Regions from separate parts of the Variovorax sp. V213 genome, predicted to be linked through region 2. Evidence: predicted binding sites of a transcription regulator. Region 2 holds the regulator's gene; each other region holds the start of a gene.
What was found. Region 2 encodes LexA, which represses DNA repair genes until DNA is damaged. Its sites were predicted from a motif close to ACTGTATNNNNATACAGT; they were not measured.

Region 1: the regulator LexA is predicted to act here: its motif matches at 2,354-2,371, upstream of ACAM55_RS16590 (PA0069 family radical SAM protein).
Region 3: the regulator LexA is predicted to act here: its motif matches at 2,207-2,224, upstream of imuA (translesion DNA synthesis-associated protein ImuA).

What each region holds. Positions count from the first base shown of each region.
Region 1 covers NZ_AP028664.1:3,482,790-3,489,082, forward strand. Annotated here, with positions in the region: gene gnd (decarboxylating NADP(+)-dependent phosphogluconate dehydrogenase) at 1-561, shown strand, start outside; gene ACAM55_RS16585 (gluconokinase) at 581-1,087, opposite strand; gene ACAM55_RS16590 (PA0069 family radical SAM protein) at 1,235-2,329, opposite strand; gene ACAM55_RS16595 (GbsR/MarR family transcriptional regulator) at 2,451-3,053, shown strand; gene ACAM55_RS16600 (thiol-disulfide oxidoreductase DCC family protein) at 3,109-3,534, shown strand; gene ACAM55_RS16605 (cyclopropane-fatty-acyl-phospholipid synthase family protein) at 3,548-4,510, shown strand; gene ACAM55_RS16610 (SRPBCC domain-containing protein) at 4,561-5,607, shown strand; gene ACAM55_RS16615 (DUF4166 domain-containing protein) at 5,604-6,224, shown strand; gene ACAM55_RS16620 (DOPA 4,5-dioxygenase family protein) at 6,232-6,293, shown strand, end outside.
Region 2 covers NZ_AP028664.1:2,191,313-2,197,605, reverse strand. Annotated here, with positions in the region: gene lpxK (tetraacyldisaccharide 4'-kinase) at 1-923, shown strand, start outside; gene ACAM55_RS10455 (Trm112 family protein) at 904-1,086, shown strand; gene kdsB (3-deoxy-manno-octulosonate cytidylyltransferase) at 1,109-1,882, shown strand; gene adk (adenylate kinase) at 2,018-2,674, shown strand; gene ACAM55_RS10440 (asparaginase) at 2,688-3,680, opposite strand; gene lexA (transcriptional repressor LexA) at 3,753-4,427, shown strand; gene ACAM55_RS10430 (hypothetical protein) at 4,566-4,937, shown strand; gene ACAM55_RS10425 (D-2-hydroxyacid dehydrogenase family protein) at 5,030-6,037, shown strand; gene ACAM55_RS10420 (MFS transporter) at 6,042-6,293, shown strand, end outside.
Region 3 covers NZ_AP028664.1:671,839-678,131, reverse strand. Annotated here, with positions in the region: gene ACAM55_RS03275 (error-prone DNA polymerase) at 1-61, opposite strand, end outside; gene ACAM55_RS03270 (DNA polymerase Y family protein) at 72-1,409, opposite strand; gene imuA (translesion DNA synthesis-associated protein ImuA) at 1,351-2,193, opposite strand; gene ACAM55_RS03260 (SOS response-associated peptidase family protein) at 2,362-3,285, shown strand; gene ACAM55_RS03255 (DUF1003 domain-containing protein) at 3,652-4,200, shown strand; gene ACAM55_RS03250 (hypothetical protein) at 4,647-5,411, opposite strand; gene ACAM55_RS03245 (hypothetical protein) at 5,395-5,670, opposite strand; gene ACAM55_RS03240 (helix-turn-helix domain-containing protein) at 5,698-6,132, opposite strand.

The sequences.
Region 1 (6,293 bases), 1.3 Mb from region 2:
GTGCTGTCGTCGCAGAAAAAAGCGCGCGTGGCGGCAAGCAAGGTGCTGCAGGGGCCGAAGATCGAACTGTCGCTCGACAAGAAGGCGCTGGTGGCCAAGGTGCACGACGCGCTCTATGCGTCGAAGGTCATCAGCTACACGCAGGGCTTCGACCTCATCCAGACCATGGGCGAGAAGAAGGAGTGGAAGCTCGATCTCGGCCGCATCGCGGCCATCTGGCGCGGCGGCTGCATCATCCGCGCGCGCTTCCTGAACCGCATCACCGACGCCTACCGCACCGATCCGGCCCTCGGCAACCTCATGCTCGACCCCTTCTTCAAGGACCTGCTCAACCGCACGCAGCAGAACTGGCGCGAAGTGGTGGCGCTGGCGGTCGGCAACGGCATTCCGGTGCCGGCGTTCAGCGCCTCGCTCGCCTACTACGACAGCTACCGCACCGAGCGCCTGCCGGCGAACCTGCTGCAAGCGCAGCGCGACTTCTTCGGTGCCCACACGTACGAGCGCACCGACAAGCCCGAAGGCCAGTTCTTCCACACCGATTGGCCTGAAGTCATTGGCTGACGCCGGGCCGCATTGCAGATCAGCCCGGCGGCAGCCACGCCTTCACCTGCGCGACCAACTGGCCCAACGGCGCGGTCGCATCGACCGCGAGCACGCCCGGCTCGCCGACGGGTGATTCGAGCGTCGCGAACTGGTTGGCGACCAGGCTCGCCGGAAACATGTGCTCGCCCGCGCCGGCCCGCGCGGCCACGCGGCGCTCGGCCTCGGCGCGCTCGATCTCCATGAACACGAAGCGCAGTCCCGGCACGCCCGCGCGCAGCTGGTCCCGGTAGCTGCGCTTGAGCGCCGAACAGGTCAGCACCGCGCCCTGCGACGCATCGGCCAACGTATGCCCCAGCGTCGCGAGCCAGCCGGCGCGGTCCGCATCGGTCAGCGCGATGCCCCGGCTCATCTTCTCGACGTTGGCCGGCGGGTGGTAGTCGTCGCCCTCGATCAGCGGCAGCCCGAATCCGACCGCCAGCGCAGCCCCCAGGCTCGATTTGCCGCAGCCCGAAACCCCCATCACGACCAGCCATACCCCGTTCATAGATACCTTTTTTGGCGCAACCACGGGGCATTCCCCGTGCATCGGCCGAACTTGAATCTACTTCCAAATCGACTTCTTCATGATGCAAAACTTTATCCGCCGGAAGCAGGGAGTTCCGGTGGCGAACGGCATCGGCATCGACCGGCCCTAGAACAGGTTGCCCTGCCCCGCTGCGCCAGGTGGCCGGAACGCGCTGAGGTCGAGCGCAATGCGCTCGCGGTTGAAGCCGATGCGGTTCGCCGCCTTCTCGAAGCGCTGGCGGATCAGGTCGGCCCAGAGCCCGGAGCCCTTCATGCGCGTGGCAAAGTCGGCGTCGTAGTCCTTGCCGCCGCGCATCTCGTGGATGCGCGCCATGATGCGGTCCGCGCGCTGCGGATAGTGCAGCTCGAGCCATTCCTTGAAGAGCGGCGCCACCTCCCAGGGCAGGCGGATGACGGTGTAGAAGGCACTGCGCGCACCGGCCTCCCATGCGGCTTCGAGCACCTGCTCCATGTCTTCGTTGACGAAGGGAATCTGCGGCGCCACGCTCACGCCCACCGGCACGCCTGCCTCTGCCAGGGTGCGTATGGTGCGCAGCCGCCGATGCGGCGCCGCGGCGCGCGGCTCCAGCTTGCGGGCCAGCTCGCCGTCGAGCGTGGTCACGGTGATGTACACGGCGGCCAGGTGCTCGGCGGCCATGGGCGCGATCAGGTCGAGGTCGCGCTCCACCGCGCTCGATTTGGTGACCAGCGCAAATGGATGGCGCGTTTCCTTCAGCAGCTCGATCACCGAACGGGTGAGCCGCAGCTCGCGTTCGATCGGTTGGTAGCAGTCGGTGGCCGTGCCGATGGCGACGTGGCTGGGCCTGTAGCTCCTGCGGCCGAGTTCGGTGCGCAGCACCTCCACGATGTTGCGCTTGGCGATGAGCTTGGTTTCGAAGTCAAGCCCCGGCGAGAGATTCAGATAGCTGTGCGTGGGCCGGGCAAAGCAATAAATGCAGCCGTGCTCGCAGCCGCGGTACGGGTTCAGCGACCGGTCGAACGAAATGTCGGGCGAGTCGTTTTCATTGAGCACCGACTTCACGTCCTCGAACCGCACTTCGGTCGCGAGCGGCGGCAGCTCTTCGGCTTCGGCCGCGCCTTCTTCGAGCGTGCCCCAGCCGTCGTCGAAGGCATTGCGCTCGTCGCGCGAGAAACGGTGCGCCAGCCGCGTGGCCGCGCCGCGGCCCTTGATGGCGTGGAGGGGGATGTGAGCAGTGGGCATGGCAGATCCTTTTTTCGCTCCAATACTGATTATTTGTACAGTACTCTTGGACGGCCCGCCAAGCAAACGGAATTTTCATTTCTCTCTTGACAGAAATTTCTAAAATCCTAGACTTCAAGGCATGGAACTCACCGACATCCAACGCAAGTTCGTTCTCCACTGGGGAGAAATGGGCTCGATGTGGGGCGTCAACCGCACGGTCTCGCAAATCCATGCGCTGCTTTTCGCACGCGGCAAGCCCATGCATGCGGAAGAACTCTCCGAGACGCTCGGCGTGGCCCGCTCCAACGTGAGCAACAGCCTGAAGGAACTGCAGGCGTGGAACCTGGTGCGCGTCACCCACATCCTGGGCGACCGGCGCGACTATTTCGAAACCAGCGTCGACGTGTGGGAGCTGTTCCGCACCGTGGTGCGGGAGCGCAAGGAGCGCGAGTTCGACCCCACCATCCGCGTGCTGCGCGAGATCGTCTCCAGCCCCGATTTCCTGAAGGAGCCCGCCGACGCGCAAGACCGCATCCGCTCCACCATGGACCTGATGAGCAAGCTCGCCACCTGGGCCGACGAGATGCTGCGGCTCTCGCCGGGCACCCTCGACAAGGTGCTGACACTCGGCGCCAGCGTGCAGAAGTTCGTTCGCGGGGATGCCCCGGCGCCCACGACTCCGGCCGCGAAGAAGGACGACGACGACCCCGACGCTCATCACGCCAGCCTGCCCATGATCTGAGTTCTCTTTTTTTTGCCTGATTATTTCTGTTTTGACAGAAACAACGAAAACCAACATGCACAGCACCGCCGCCTACCCGCTCACCGTGTACTTCGACGCCACTTGCATCCTCTGCACGGCGGAAATGAGCGCAATGAAGGCGCGGGATTCAGCGGCCCGGCTGGAACTCGTCGACTGCTCGCCCGCCGGGTTCGATGCGGGACCGGCGCCGCGCGAGGCGTTGATGACGGCCATCCACGTGGTCGACGCGGCAGGCCAGGTGTTCGTCGGCGTTCCAGCCATCCGGGCTTGCCGCGACGCCGTCGGGTTGCCGAGTGGCAGCTTCCTGCTCGACCTGCCGTGGGTCGCGCCGCTCGCCGACCGCGCCTATGCCGTGCTGGCGCGCAACCGCTACCGGCTGCCGCGCTGGCTGGTGGCCGTGCTCGCCGGCAAGGCGGCGCGGTCGTCCCGCACCTGCGCGGGCGGCAACTGCCGGATCTGAAAAAGGAGTTCTCATGCCGAATGTCTTCCAGCCCGATTTCCGCATGCCTCGAACGGCCGGTGCGTCCGAAGCGCCCTCGCCCGAAGCCGCGCTGCCCATCACCAAGGCCGACACGCAGAACTATTTCACCGAGGTGGCGGACGACTACCGCGCATGGAGCCCCAGCTACAACATGCACTTCGGCTTCTGGCGGCTCGGGCTGAACCCGCTGCGGCGCGAAGGCATGCTGGTGGAAATGAACCGCGCGGTCGGCCGCGCGCTGAAGCTCGACGAGTCCCCGGCCACCCAGGAGGCGCCGCGGCGCCGATGCGTGATCGACCTCGGCTGCGGCGCCGGCGCTACCGCGCGCACGCTGGTGGGAGACGACCCTTTGCTATATGCCGTCACCGTCACCAACGTGCCGGTGCAGAACAGCATTTCCGTGCGGCTCGACGCGGGTGCCGGCGTGGCCGACCGCATGGCGCACATCGAAGCCGACTACACGCGCACCGGCCTGCCCACCGCAAAGGCCGATGGCGCCTGGGCCGTGGAAAGCGCCTGCTACGCCAGCGGCACGGCCAAGGCCGATTTCGTACGCGAGGCGGCCCGCCTGCTGAAGCCGGGTGCGCGGCTGGCGGTGGTCGACGGCTTCCTGCTGCGGCACCGGCCGGGCCGGCTTGCCGGTTGGCTGCACCGCCTGTGGGCCGACAGCTGGGCCGTGCCCACGCTTGCCGTGCGCGGCGATTTCGTCGAGGCGCTGCGTCATAACGGATTCGAAGAAATCGAGGTTCGGTCGCTGCGCTGGCGCGTGGCGCCCAGTGCGCTGCACATTCCGGCGCTTGCCACGCGCTTTGCGCTGGCCGAACTCTGGAAGGCGCGCGGCAGGCTGAGCCCCTGGCGCCGCAAGCACATCGTGGCCAGTTATTGCGCGCTGGCGCTGGGCCTTTTCTGGCGCGACTTCGACTACTGCATGGTGACTGCGAAGCGCAGCGGCTGAACGCCTGTCGAATCCGACACAAAACACAACACACGAGGAGAAGAACTTCCATGAGCACCGAACCCGCCGAAGCCGGCCCTCTGAAACTGGCACCCATCGAGGCCGATGCCGCGCAGGTACGCGACATGCCCGCACGCCCAATGCCCTTCGCATGGTTCTGGCCGCTGCTCGTCGGCGCCGCGGCAGCCCTGGTGCTGCGCATCGCCTTCAGCGGCCTGCCGGGCCAGCGCTTCTCGGCCATGCTCGGCTCCTTCATCTATCTTGCGCCCGCGGTGTGCGGCGCCGTCACGGTCTACATGGCCGAGCGCATCGAGCGGCGCAGCTGGGGCTACTACATCTGGGCGCCGTGGGTCTCGACCGCGCTGTTCGTCGTCGGCACGCTGCTGGTGTTCATCGAGGGGATGGTCTGCGCCGTCGTCATCGTGCCTTTGTTCGGCGTGATGGGCAGCCTAGGCGGCCTCGCAATGGGCATTGTCTGCCGCATCACCAACTGGCCGAGGCCTGCGCTCTACGGCTTCGCGGTGCTGCCGCTGGCACTGGGTGCGGTCGAGCCGCACTGGCCCAACCCGGAACAGATCTCGAACACCTCGCGCACGCTCTTCATCGCCGCGCCTGCCGAGCGCGTGTGGCATGAACTCAACGAAGTGCGTGACATCCGGCCGAGCGAAGTCGGCGATGCCTGGGCCTATCGCATCGGCGTGCCGATGCCGGTGGGCGCCCTGACCGAAGACACCGCCGAAGGCCGCGTGCGCAAGGTGCAGTGGCAGAAGGACGTGCACTTCGAGGAGGTCATCACCGAGTGGCAGCCGCTGCAGCGCGTGAGCTGGCGCTACCGCTTTTCGCCGGACTCTTTCCCCGCCGGCGCGCTGGACGACCACGTGGTCATCGGCGGCCACTATTTCGACCTGCGCGATTCGGCCTACACACTCACGCCGCGCGACGGCGGCACGGAGCTTCGCATCGACGTCTCCTGGCGCGTGAGCACGCGCTTCAACTGGTATGCCGACCGCGTGGCGCAGTTTCTGCTGGGCGACTTCTCCGAGCACATCCTGCGCTTCTACAAGGCGCGCAGCGAGACCGCCGCGGCGGCCGCATGAAAGACATGCGCCCCGTCTTCCAGCAGGCGCTCGGCCCGGGCTGGGAACAGCTGGGCGACGTGATCCGACGGCACTACACGATGGCGCCGTTCTCGAATGCCCACGTCTGCGTGCGCGGCACGATGGACGAGGTGCACCATGCGCCCTGGGCGCGGGTGCTGATGCCCTTCGGCCGCCTGTTCGGTGCGCTCGTTCCCTACACCGGCACCGGCGTGCCCATCGAAGTGCACTACCGCTGCCGGCCCGGCAACGCGCTCCTGTACTGGGACCGCGTCTTCAGCTTCGAGGGCCGCGCGCCCTTCCACTTTCGCTCGCACATGGCACAGGCGCCCGCGGGCGGGGGCGAGGTGATCGAATACGTGCGCTTCGGCCTCGGCATGCGCCTGGCGGTGAGCGCGGAAGAAGGCGCGCTGGTGTTTCGCGACCTGGGCTACGTCTGGCGCCTTGGCCGGCTGCACCTGCCGCTGCCGCTCGGCCTGTTGATGGGAACCGCCTACGTCGAGGAGCGGCCCGACCCGGACGATGCCGACCGCTTCACCATGAAGATGGTGTTGCGCCATCGCTGGTTCGGCGACGTGTTCCGCTACAGCGGCCGCTTCCGGTTGGGTTCACAATGACCGCATCATGCCGCGCCGCCCCGAGAACCTCTATCCGCAATACCACGCCCACGTCTACTTCGGCCCCGC
Region 2 (6,293 bases):
CGCTGCTCTATGCGGCGCTGTTCGCGCTGCGGCGCTGGATTTATCGGCAGGGTTGGCTAAAGACGGGGCGTGCGCCGGTGCCGGTCATCGTGGTGGGCAACGTCATTGCGGGCGGCGCGGGCAAGACACCGGTGGTGATGGCCGTGGTTCGGCATCTGCAGGCCCGCGGCCTGCGCGCCGGCGTGGTGTCGCGCGGCTACGGCCGCCGCACCGACGACTGCCGTGAAGTGCGGGGCGAAAGCGATCCGCAGGATGTTGGCGACGAGCCCGCGCTGATCCGCCGTGCCACCGGCGCGCCCGTGTTCGTGGCGCGGCGCCGCATCGAAGCCGCGCGCGCCCTGCTCGCCCGGCACCCGGCCACGCAGGTCATCGTGAGCGACGACGGTCTGCAGCACCTGGCGCTCGCGCGCGATGTCGAGATCTGCGTGTTCGACGATCGCGGCGTGGGCAACGGCTGGCGGCTGCCCGCAGGCCCCTTGCGCGAGCGCTGGCCGCGCCCGTGCGACCTGGTCCTTCACAGTGGCGAACATCCGGCGTTCGAGGCCGGCTACACCGCCACTCGCGCCCTGGCGCAAGATGCGGTTGCGAGCGACGGAAAACGCACGCCGCTCGATGCCCTGGCCGGCAAGCCAGTAATCGCGCTTGCGGCCATTGCGCGGCCCGAGGCCTTCTTCGACATGCTGCGCGCGCGCGGCCTCATCCTGGCGGAGACCATCGCGCTGCCCGATCACTTCGACTTCGACGGCTGGCAGCGCCCTTCCGATCGTGATTTCCCTCTGGTCTGTACCGAGAAAGATGCCGTCAAGCTCTGGCGGCAGGCCCCGGATGCGCTGGCCGTGCCGTTGCACTTCGTACCCGAGCCGCGATTCTTCGCGGCGCTCGATGCGAAGCTATCATCGCTCGATGGATCCCAAGCTGCTTGAACTGCTCGTCTGCCCCGTCACCAAGGGCCCGCTGACCTGGAACCCCGAGAAGCAGGAGCTCTGCTCGCGCAGCGCACGCCTGGCCTACCCGGTGCGCGACGGCATTCCCGTGCTGCTGGAGAACGAGGCGCGCACGCTGTCCGACGAAGAGCTGGGGCTGTGAGCGCCGCGCCAAGGGAGCACCAATGAGCTTCACCGTCCTGGTGCCGGCCCGGCTGGCTTCGACGCGGCTGCCCAACAAACCGCTGGCGGACATTGCCGGCCTGCCCATGGTGGTGCGCGTCGCCCAGCGGGCGAGCCAATCCGGCGCGGCGCGCGTGGTGGTTGCCGGAGACGATCCTTCCATCGTGGCGGCCTGCACGACACATGGCGTGCAATCCATCCTGACTCGGCAGGACCATCCCAGCGGCACCGACCGGCTGGCCGAAGCCTGTGAGCAACTGGGCCTGGACGGCGACGATATCGTCGTCAACGTGCAGGGCGACGAACCGCTGATCGACCCCGCCCTGATCGATGCGGTGGCCTCTGCGCTGGTGGCTCACCCGGAAGCCGCCATGAGCACGGCGGCCCACGAAATCGATTCGCTCGACGACTTCCTGAACCCGAACGTGGTGAAGGCCGTGCTCGACGCACAGGGCAACGCGCTCTACTTCAGCCGCGCACCCATTCCGTGGTGGCGCGACGGCTCCGCCGGTGGTGCGCCGCCGGGCGTGCTGCCCTCGCCTGCGCCGCTGCGCCATATCGGCATCTACGGATACCGCGCCGGTTTCGTGCGCAAGTTTCCTTCGCTCGCGTCCGCCCCCATCGAGGCCACCGAAGCGCTCGAACAATTGCGCGCGCTGTGGCATGGTCATCGCATCGCCGTGCATGTCAGCCAGGCCGCTCCCGGCCCGGGCATCGACACCCCGGAAGACCTCGCCCGCGTGCGCGCAGTCTTTGCAGCCCGGCCGGCACCCTGAGGCGCATTCACGCCCGTGGCGATTAACGGGAATTCTTCACGCTTACGCATGCTATCCTCGACGCAATTCCGCCTTGTACGGCTCTTGGGCCGGCGCTGGGCGCGACACAAGATCTAAGAACCGTCCGAGGACACCATGAGACTAATTTTGCTGGGCGCGCCCGGGGCGGGCAAAGGCACGCAAGCGGCTTTCATCTGCCAGAAGTACGGCATTCCTCAGATTTCGACCGGCGACATGCTGCGCGCCGCCGTCAAGGCCGGTACACCGCTCGGACAACAGGCCAAGGCCGTCATGGAATCGGGCGGCCTGGTGAGCGACGACCTGATCATCAATCTCGTGAAGGAACGCATCGCGCAACCCGATTGCGCCGATGGGTTCCTCTTCGACGGCTTCCCGCGCACCATTCCGCAGGCCGACGCCATGAAGGCAGCCGGCGTCAAGCTCGACTACGTGCTCGAAATCGACGTGCCGTTCGGCGACATCGTCGAACGCATGAGCGGCCGGCGCTCGCACCCGGCATCGGGCCGCACCTACCACGTGAAGTTCAACCCGCCGAAGGTGGAAGGCAAGGACGACGTCACGGGCGAAGACCTGATCCAACGCAAGGACGACGAGGAAGAAACCGTGCGCAAGCGGCTCGAGGTCTACAGCCAGCAGACGCGTCCGCTGGTCGACTACTACTCGGCCTGGGCCAAGGCCGATCCGGCCGCAGCGCCGAAGTACCGCGCCATCAAGGGCGTCGGCACGGTCGAAGAGATCACCCAGCGCGCCCTCGCCGCACTGAGCAGCTGAACGCGCGCCGCCATCAGGCGGCAGTGGCTTCGAGCAGCTCCAGCATCAAGGCGATGCGTGCCTTGACGGGCGTCAGGGCACCGGCGTCCCGCAGAAGATCATCGGCTCTTGGCAGGATGCGCCCGCTCGCGCAGCGCGTGGCGCGCAGCACGGCCACTCCCGCATCCTGGGCGCGGAGCGCGGCAGCCTCCAGCGCATGGTGCACCGTGCCATTGCCGGTCGCGGCCAAAACCAATCCTCGAATCGGCTCGGGCACGCCGGCTGCGCACTCCTGCAGCAGCAGGTCGACCATGGCGCCGCTCGCGCCGGCATGGCTGGTAACGATCTCGACCCTGGGCCAGCGCATTGCGGCGCCTGCCTTCATTACGGGAATCTTCGAAGCCCCGCTCACCGGCAATTGCGGCCAGTCGCGAAGAAGCCGCACCGCCCCCTCTTCCACATAGCCGATCGGGCCTGCATCGCCCGATGAAAACGCATCCGGGCGATAGGTGTGCGCTTTCTGCACATCCAGCGAACCGTGGACCGTGCCCGCGCAGACCACCGTCACGCCCTGCGCTCCCGGCGTGGCCGCAACGGCAATGGCATCGCGCACATTCTGCGGACCGTCGGGCGAAAGAGAGCTCGCGGGGCGCATGGCACAGGTCAGCACCACGGGCTTGCCAGGTGCAAGCACCGCCTGGAGAAAGTAGGCCGTCTCTTCGATGGTGTCGGTGCCATGCGTGATCACCACGCCCGCCACGTCGGCCTCGGACAGCCAGAACGCGCAGCGCTGCGCAAGTTGCAGCCAGACATCGAAGCCCATGTCCTTGCTGTCGAGCTGCGCCACCTGCTCGGCTTCGAGCGCCACGCCATCGGGCGCATCGACGCCGCCGAGCAAATCTGCCACGCCCACTTGCCCTGCGGTGTAGCCGATGTTGTCGCCGCCGTTGGCGGCGCGGCCCGCGATGGTGCCGCCGGTGCCCAGCACCACAACGCGACGCAGGCTGGACGAAAGGGAATTGACCATGCTTGCCAACTTTTAAAAACTGGTTAAAAATACAGGTACTGGATATTCAGCCAGTGCCGCAAGGAACCACATATGCAGTTCGCCGTGAAGCTTACCGCCCGCCAGCAGCAAATCCTGGACTTGATCCAGAGCGCCATCGCCCGTACCGGTGCTCCGCCCACGCGGGCCGAAATCGCCAGCGAGCTGGGCTTCAAGTCGGCCAATGCCGCCGAGGAGCACCTGCAGGCGCTGGCGCGCAAGGGCGTGATCGAACTCGTCAGCGGCACCTCGCGCGGCATTCGCCTGAAGGGCGACGCGCTGCGCTCGCTCAACGAGTCGCGCAACAACCAGTTTTCCCTTTCGCTGCCCGGCATGGCGCAGCTTGCGCTGCCGCTCATCGGCCGCGTCGCGGCGGGTTCGCCTATCCTCGCGCAAGAGCATGTCGACCAGACCTACTACGTCGAGAACACGCTGTTCCAGCGCCAGCCCGACTACCTGTTGAAGGTGCGCGGCATGTCCATGCGCGACGCCGGCATCATGGACGGCGACCTCCTGGCGGTGCAGGCCACCAAGGAAGCGCGCAACGGCCAGATCGTGGTGGCCCGCCTCGGCGACGAGGTCACGGTCAAGCGCCTCAAGCGCAACAAGCAGGTCATCGAGCTGCACGCCGAGAACCCCGACTACCCGACCATCGTGGTCCAGCCTGGCGAACCCTTCGAGATCGAAGGCTTGGCGGTCGGCCTCATCCGCAACACCATGCTGATGTAGGCCCTGCGGCCTGCCGAAAGCAGCACCCCATCCGGCCGCAACAGGTGGCGGGCGTATGGCGCAAAGTCGCCATCACCCTGTTGCGTCCCTTCAAAGAAATCCTGCCTGTGTTCAACCTCAGACTTTTTTGGAGTTCACATGGGAATCGCCCTCCTCACCATCGTTGATTTGTGGATGCCGCTGCAATCGCTGGCAAGCCGCCTGCTGCCGGCGCGCCGGCTCCGCCACCGCGACAATAGTGGTAGCGCGTCCGCAGGACTGCGCTACGTCGCGGTACGGCCGGCCTGCACGGCGCGGCCCCACGGCGCCGCGGCACCCAAGGCAGCGCAAGCACCCCGGCCGCTTCGCGTCATTCGCGTGGTCGACGGGCCCCAGGGCGAAAAGCGCAGCACCAATCGCATGGTGATCTCGGGGCGCATGGCCGACGTCTGCGCCGAACTCGACCGGCTGGCCGCGCTCGAGGCCATGGAAGCGGCCAGCACCGCACCACGCGCCACGCGCCTGCACTGAACCCGTGCAAGCCCCGGTGACCATGGCCCGGGGCGGGTATCCAAACGTTCACGCGCGCGTCATGCCAATGCTGCGAGGCACAATGGCACGCCATGAACATTGTGATCCTCGACGATTACCAGGACGCCGTGCGCAAGCTGCGCTGCGCCGCCAAGCTGGACGCGTACGCGGCCAAGGTCTACACCAATACGGTCAAGGGCATCGGCCAACTTTCGGTTCGCCTGAAGGATGCCGATGTGATCGTGCTGATACGGGAGCGCACCCACATCTCGCGCCAGCTGATCGAAAAGCTGCCCAAGCTCAAGCTCATTTCGCAGACCGGGCGCGTGGGTGGCCATATCGACGTCACGGCCTGCACCGAGCGGGGCGTGGCGGTGGCCGAGGGCACCGGCTCTCCCCAGGCGCCGGCCGAGCTGACCTGGGCACTCATCATGGCGGCCATGCGCCGCCTGCCGCAGTACATCAGCAACCTCAAGCACGGAGCGTGGCAGCAGTCGGGACTCAAATCGGCCTCGATGCCGCCCAATTTCGGGCTGGGTTCGGTGCTCAAGGGCAAGACGCTCTGCATCTGGGGCTATGGCCGCATCGGCCAGCTGGTGGCGCGCTACGGGCAGGCCTTCGGCATGCAGGTCGTCATCTGGGGCCGCGAGGCAAGCTGCGCCAAGGCCCGGTCCGACGGCTTCCAGGTGGCGCAGAACCGCCACGAGTTCTTTGCCGCCGCCGATGTGCTGTCGGTGCACCTTCGGCTCAACGAGGAAACCAGCGGCCTGGTCAAGCTCGAGGATCTTTCGCGCATGAAGCCGACGGCGCTCTTCGTCAACACCTCGCGCGCCGAACTGGTCGAGGCCGATGCGCTGCTGGCCGCGCTCAACCGCGGCCGGCCAGGGCTGGCTGCCGTCGATGTGTTCGAGAGCGAGCCGCCGCTGCAGGGCCACGCGCTGCTGCGCCTCGAAAACTGCATCTGCACGCCGCATATCGGCTATGTCGAGCAGGACAGCTACGAAAGCTATTTCGGCCAGGCTTTCGACAACGTCGTGAGCTTCATCAAGGGCAACCCCACCAACATCGTGAATCCCGGCGCGCTGCAGGTCCGCCGGTGATCTCATGAGCGGGCCAGCGCCCCGGGGCGCGCTCTGGGCGCTGCTGGCCGGCAATTTCGTGATCGGCACGGGTGTGATGGTGGTGCCCGGCACGCTCAATGAAATCAGCACGTCGCTTGCCGTCACCGTTGCAGCCGCCGGCCAGCTGATCACCGCCGCCGCGGTCGTGATGTGCCTTGGCGCCCCATTGCTGGCGGCGGTGGTCGCGGGCTGGGACCGCCGCCAGCTGCTCGCCCTCACCCTCGCCTGGTACGCC
Region 3 (6,293 bases), 1.5 Mb from region 2:
CGCCGCGCAGGAAGCTGAAATTGCTCACGCACCGCAGCTCGACGTAGTCGGGCAGGTCCATGGGAGGTCTCTCAGGCGAAGGTGCCGTGCAGGAACCACGCCGTCTCGTCCTGAGCCAGGCGCATCTGGAAGATCCACAGCACGCCGGCATGCTCGCTCACGGCCACCCAGTAGTCGCGGGCGCTCTGGCGCGTGGTCTCCTGTCCGCCGCCGCCTTCCAGCGTCGTGCGGTCCCACCATCCGCCCTCGACGCGATGGGGACCCGCAAGCAGCTGCAGCACGCCCTGGTAGATCGGCCGGTTGTGCTGGGTCGCGAGGCGCAACGGCTTGGGCAGGATGAAGGTTGGCTGCGGCACATCGACCGTGCGGCACCGCCCCCTTGGCGCCGGTTCGGGCGCCGGACGCCAGCGGCACATCCACTCCAGGCGGTGGTCCTCTAGGATGACCGGGCGCAGCACGCGGTCGGGACCGAGCCGTGCCGCGATGCGCTCGAGCACCAGCGCCAGGCTCTCGCCCGATTGGCGTGCCTCAGGCAGCATCGAGAGGCTCTTCTCCTCCAGCGGCTGCACCTCGGTCGCCAGCAGTTCCAGGTCGCCCACGGGCGCCAGCAGCTCGACCTTGCCCAGGTGCTCGGCCAGCAGCCGCATCAGGTGCTCCGAGTCGCGCGTGGCCTGCGCGGTGCGGACGGTGAGTTCGCCGCCGTCGCCGGCGCTCCTGGCGCGCATTGCGTCGTGGCACCAGCGCAAGGTGAACGCGGTCACGCCGGACCGCCTGGCCATGAGCCAGCCGGCCATCTGCAACATCAGGCGACGGGCACCGAACAGCATGGCCGGCGCGTGCTCGACCCGCGCCATCAGCTCGAGCTTGGCATGGAAGGTCTTCGGCAGCTGCGACCAGGGGTAGGTCTCCGGGCGCAACCCGTAGGCCTGGTCGAGGGTCGCGAGCAGCTGCGCGTCGAAGCGGCGGCTCAGGCCGCCGCGCGGCAAGGCGCGCACCTGGCCCAAGGTCCGGCAACCCAGGCGGGCGAGCGTTGCCTGGTGGGCGGCGACCTGCGTCAAGGTGTCGATCGACAGGGCGTCGAGGAGTTGGACAAGCGGCTTGGCGAAGCCGTTCGACTGACCGGCCCGGGCCACCGCGAGCGCGGCCAGGCTCGTCGGCGCCCAGCTCAGCTGCCGCACGCCGAGATCGGGGCATTCCTCGCGCACGCGCTCGACCAGGCGGCGCTTGCCGCCGAACAGGCGCAGGCTCTGTTCGAGTTCCATGACGACCGCCGGGCACTGCAGAAGCGCTTCGAGGACCGCGACGCGCGGCGTGAACTGCAGACACCACGTCGCGAGGCCATCGAGCGCCTCAGTGCGCGGCTGCGGGTCGTCCGGCAGGCTGTCGGGAAGAAGAGCTGCCCACAGCATGGGAAACCTCCCGGGATTGGCGCGCCGTGATCAGGCCGCTCGGGTGGCGCAGACGCGGCGTCAGGATGGCCTCCAGGCCACCGGGCACCGAGGGGAGTGTCAGTTCCCCCTCGTGCGGCGGCCCCTTCCGCTTGAGCAGGTGGATGCGCAGTTCCCAGTCGATGCCGAAGCGCGCCTGCAGCCGCAGCGGCGCGGCCGAGGCCTCGTGCTCGGCGGCGGCTGGCCGGCACAGGATGACGGGTCCGTCGCAGCCCTGGGCGCAGACCTGTAGGCGCCGGATCTGTTCCTGGCGGGCCTGCGGCAGCCAGCTGACGAGCATGCCGGCGGCATTGGCCTTGATGAGCTGCTCGGTCGCCCACAGGCGCTCGACCGGCTTGTCAGCGGCGATCCAGACCAGGTGGCGCTCGTCGAGGCCGAGGTGATGCAGCCCCGGCAGATGCGGGGCCTTCGGCGGGCCGATCACCACGATCTGCCGGCCCAGCGCGACGAGCGTGCGCATGGCGGGCGCGAGCAGCCGCCATTCGAGCACCGAGGGCTGGACCTGCAGCACTTCGGTCAGCGACTGGCACGGCCAGCCGCCGCCCGGCAGTTCGACGTCGAGGCGTTCGAACCCTGTGTTCACGACGGAAGTGACTGGCGTGCCGAGTGCATCCCCGCGCCAGATCGCCGATTCGATGGCGTGCGGCAGCACGACCGGCGGGCGCCGCCCGTGCGTTGCACGCGGTGAAGTCTGGGGGGCCGGGGGCGCTTCATCGCCATCGGCCCATGACAGGGGGACGGCCATGAGGACTCCGATAGCTGTATGGACATACAGTATCCTTCCAGTCGTGGAGGTGAGCAAGAAGGTTTACAAATTTCCGTCAGCGGTGTCGCCTGATGAAAATTTGCACCGGCGGCGGCCTGGATGAAACCCCGGCCCGCCAGGGCTGCGACCGTCGCCACAATGTGACGCATGTGCTACTCAGCCCAGATCCGTGCGGACTACAAGCGGTTCTTCCGCCTGTTCGGCGGCGTCCTCTCCCTTCGGGCGTTCGCCAAGCTGTATTACGAGCGCCAGTGCAACCCCAGGATCAAGATCTCGAAGGCCGTGGACGCGGCGTTCATGAACCCGGAGTCGGACGAAGAGCAGGAGATCAAGGGCCTCATCGACGCCTTCAATGCCGAGCAGGCCACGAAGCTCGAACAGGACCTCTTCACGCAGCGCAAGCGTCTGGCCGACGCCGAGCGGAAGCTCCAGGTCAAGACGACGAAGAAGGCGACGGAGGAAGTACGGATCGCCACGGCGAAGGTCGAATGGGGACTCGGCAAGCTCGCGGATCTCAAGCGGGTCGAGCTCGAGCCGCGCGACGCGCGGATCTTTCCGGGCGTCTACGCCCCCGTGATGATCTGGGAGGACGGCCAGCGGGTGGTCAAGCCCATGCGCTATCAGTGCCGCCCCGCCGGAAAGCCCGCGAAATACGACTCTCTCTATCCGGGCACCTACAACGCCCGGCGCGACAACCTGGAGGGGTTCTGGAAGGACGTCTTCGGTTTGTCACACGGGGTCATGGTCGTCAATGCGTTCTACGAGCACGTGAACCGGGATGGCGAGGATGTGGTGCTCGAGTTCAGGCCGCGGCCGCAGCAGGACATGCTGGTCGCGTGCCTGTGGTCGGAATGGTCAGCGCCCGGCGAGCCGGACCTGCTCTCGTTCGCGGCGATCACCGATGAACCGCCGGAGGAGATCGCGGCCGCCGGTCACGACCGCTGCATCATCCCCATCAAACCGGAGAACGTCGACACTTGGCTAAGGCCCGATCGCGCGAACCTTGAGGCCTCGTACGCGGTCCTCGATGACCGGGAGCGGCCGTATTACGAGCACAGGCTGGCGGCATAAGGACATGCGCAGCCACCGTTTGCCGATGGCTGCTTCAGACTGACTGACTGCAGTCCTAAGGTCGCGACGCCTGAACGTCGCGACCGGGCCCATCACAGACGATCGCTCGTCCAGATTTGGCGCCGCATAGCTGTCGATGGAACTCGGCGCGTCAAGGAGTCAACGTCTAGTCGATTTCAATCGACGGTTTGATGCCCTCGCAAGACGCGCGCTGCGGCTAGGAATGCGCTGGCGTGGGCACGAGTGCAACGCTTCTCGGTGTCGTCAAACATCCACGTGCTGTCTGCCCCATGATGCAACCGGGCTTGCGGCATTTGGCGGACGCGGGCCATCGACGTCGCCCTTGACTTCACCATCGGAGCCCGTATGAACGACAAACACCTCACCCAAAATGCGATGACCCTGGCAGCTGAAGATCGGCTTCGGCTGGAGTCGCTTCGCAAGCAGCGACGCGCCCACCGGCAAGCCAAATCGGCCAAGCCGCCGACGGCTCCCGAGCATTTCCTTCCAGGCGAACCGTCTCGCAGTCAACGCCTGGCCGACGCGGTGGCCGCGACCGTAGGGTCGTGGCGCTTCATCATCTTCCAGAGCACGGCCATCGTGCTGTGGATCGTCGGCAACGCGATGACCGGGAACGGCGCTTGGGACCCGTATCCGTTCATCCTTCTAAACCTGCTCCTGTCGTTCCAGGCGGCCTACACCGCGCCGGCAATCATGATGAGCCAGAACCGGCAGTCCGAGCAGGACCGGCGCCACGCCGAAACCGACTACGAGATCAATGTCAAGGCGGAGTTGGAGATCGAACTACTGCACGAGAAGATCGACCTCCTGAAGGAACGCGAACTGCTGGCGCTGACCGACGCGGTGCACGCCCTGACCCGGCGGATCGAAGGGCTGTCGGCACGCCCGACCTGAGTCGCGCTACGGCCGCGGCTTCCACGCCACGTTGAGTCGTACGACGGGCAGGTCTGGCGAGCCACCGCGTCGTGCAACAGGCGGTCGGGTTCCTTCTTCACCAGCCATAGCGGAAGTCACAGGCGCGACGCCGGGGCGAACCCCGGGGGCTGCACTGGGCTGAATAGGAGCATCACATGGCAGCCGCATCGGCCGAACCTGAATCCGGTCTCGCTCCGAGCGCGTGTCGCCACTGCCCTTTGTGGCACCTGCTTCGTGGCGCCCGACACGGGGCTTCAATGAAGTCCGAGTTCCACCTCAACGGGTGCGGCCCGAAGATGCGAACCCCGGACCAGTCGGTCGTGAGCACCCGCTTGTGGCCTTTTCCGCTGCCGGCCGCATTCTGCCTGCCCTTCCCTGCCGCCCCTGCTCCGACGTGCAGGCGCATCAGGTTCTGCGAACCCTCGTCATGCCTGAGTCGGCGTCCAGCGCTTGCTTCCGAGGAAGATGCCATGGTTTTGCCCCGGCCGGTTGAAGTCGTACGTCTTCGACCCGGTCCAATCGAATCGCGAGGCGACCTGCGCGACAGGTGCGGGCTTCAAGCGTTCATGGACCTGAACGACGCAAAGCAGCTTGGCGTGCTGAAAACGGCTGACAAGGCGATCCACGATCATTTCCACAGGTGGCTCAGTGCGGCTCAGGTCGAGACCCGTTTCTGGATCCAGTGCGCGACCCCACGGCGGCGCGATGAACGCAACCACCAACTGGTCTTGGGCAGCGGCGATATGCTCAAGACCGTGTTCGAAGTCGATGTCAAGAACGCGTATCGGCAGGCCCAGCAGTGCCATATTGCTGGACGTGAGTTTGAAGACCGAGTCGTCGTTCTCGAAGGCGACGCCGACCACCCCGGGCAGATGCCGCAGCAGCCAGTACAGCGTGTTGCCTGAGCCGGCGATAGGGTCGATCACAAGATGCGAACCGGCCTGGGCGCCAGCCGCGGCGAACCCGACATCAGTAGCGATCGCGGTGGCCAGGCGGTCGCGCGTGCACTCGACGGCAGTGCGTCCGAGAACACGAATACCCCTGGCGAACCAATCGGCCGGTGCCAAGCCGTAGAGTGAAACGTAATCGGCATCGTCGTAGCTGTCCAGGCCGTACTGCTGAACTTCGTGAAGATCGAGGACCTCGTTTCGCTTCGTGCCGAGCAAGAGCAGCTCACGGTCGTACTTCATGGGAACCTCCATGGGGGATGGTGGCTGGGGCATTCTGCGCTCGCAGCGCTCTGGCTGGGCTCGAACAAGCCCTCGCGTCCTCCATGGCTTGCGCAGCAGCGGCAATCCGGACTCCCATGCCGGGCCGGTCCCGCAACAAGCTGCTCGTCCACTCATCGCGGATGTGGACGGACCATTTCGCGCTGTAGAGGTCCGCGTCGGCCAGGCTGAGCAGCACGTCGCGCAGCAACGCCGGATACAGGACGTTGGCGTCGAGCACCGCTGTGTACCGAGCGCTTCCTGCCACTCACAGCTCCTCGCCCATCTCCTGGGAGAGGTCGTTCAATCGTTTGAGGGCGCCGGCCGACCGCTGCTTCTGCTCGTCCTTGTAGCGCATGAGTTCTTCGAACTCGATGCGGCGGTGCCGGTTGATCAGCCGGCACTTCAGCCGGCCAGCCTCGATCTCCTTGATCACGAAGGGGCGCGACACATTCAGAAGTGCCGCAGCCTGCTGCGTCGTGAGTTCCAGCTTCTGCGGGACGAGCATCATCGGCTCGCGCTTGGCCATCTGGCGCAACACGTCGGCAAGGAAGTGCAAGGCACGCGGAGGCAGGAGCAGCACTGGGGCTTCACCCGTGCTGTCCCCCTCCACTTCGATGGTCACCTTGACGGCTTTTGCATTGGAGTGGTCCAGAGCCGCAACCAGGCACGCCGTCGCCGCACCGGCCATTTCCGCTTCCATTTCGCTGGCTGGGTCGAGTATCCGGGTCATGCTGGGTCCTTTCATAGCTGGCGCTACGCCGGCGCCTCAAACGAAATATACGCACTAAACGCAATATTCGCAACTGACGGGTGCCGGAAAGGAGATGGCACGCTTGTCAGCGGGCGCCTTCATTCAACGGC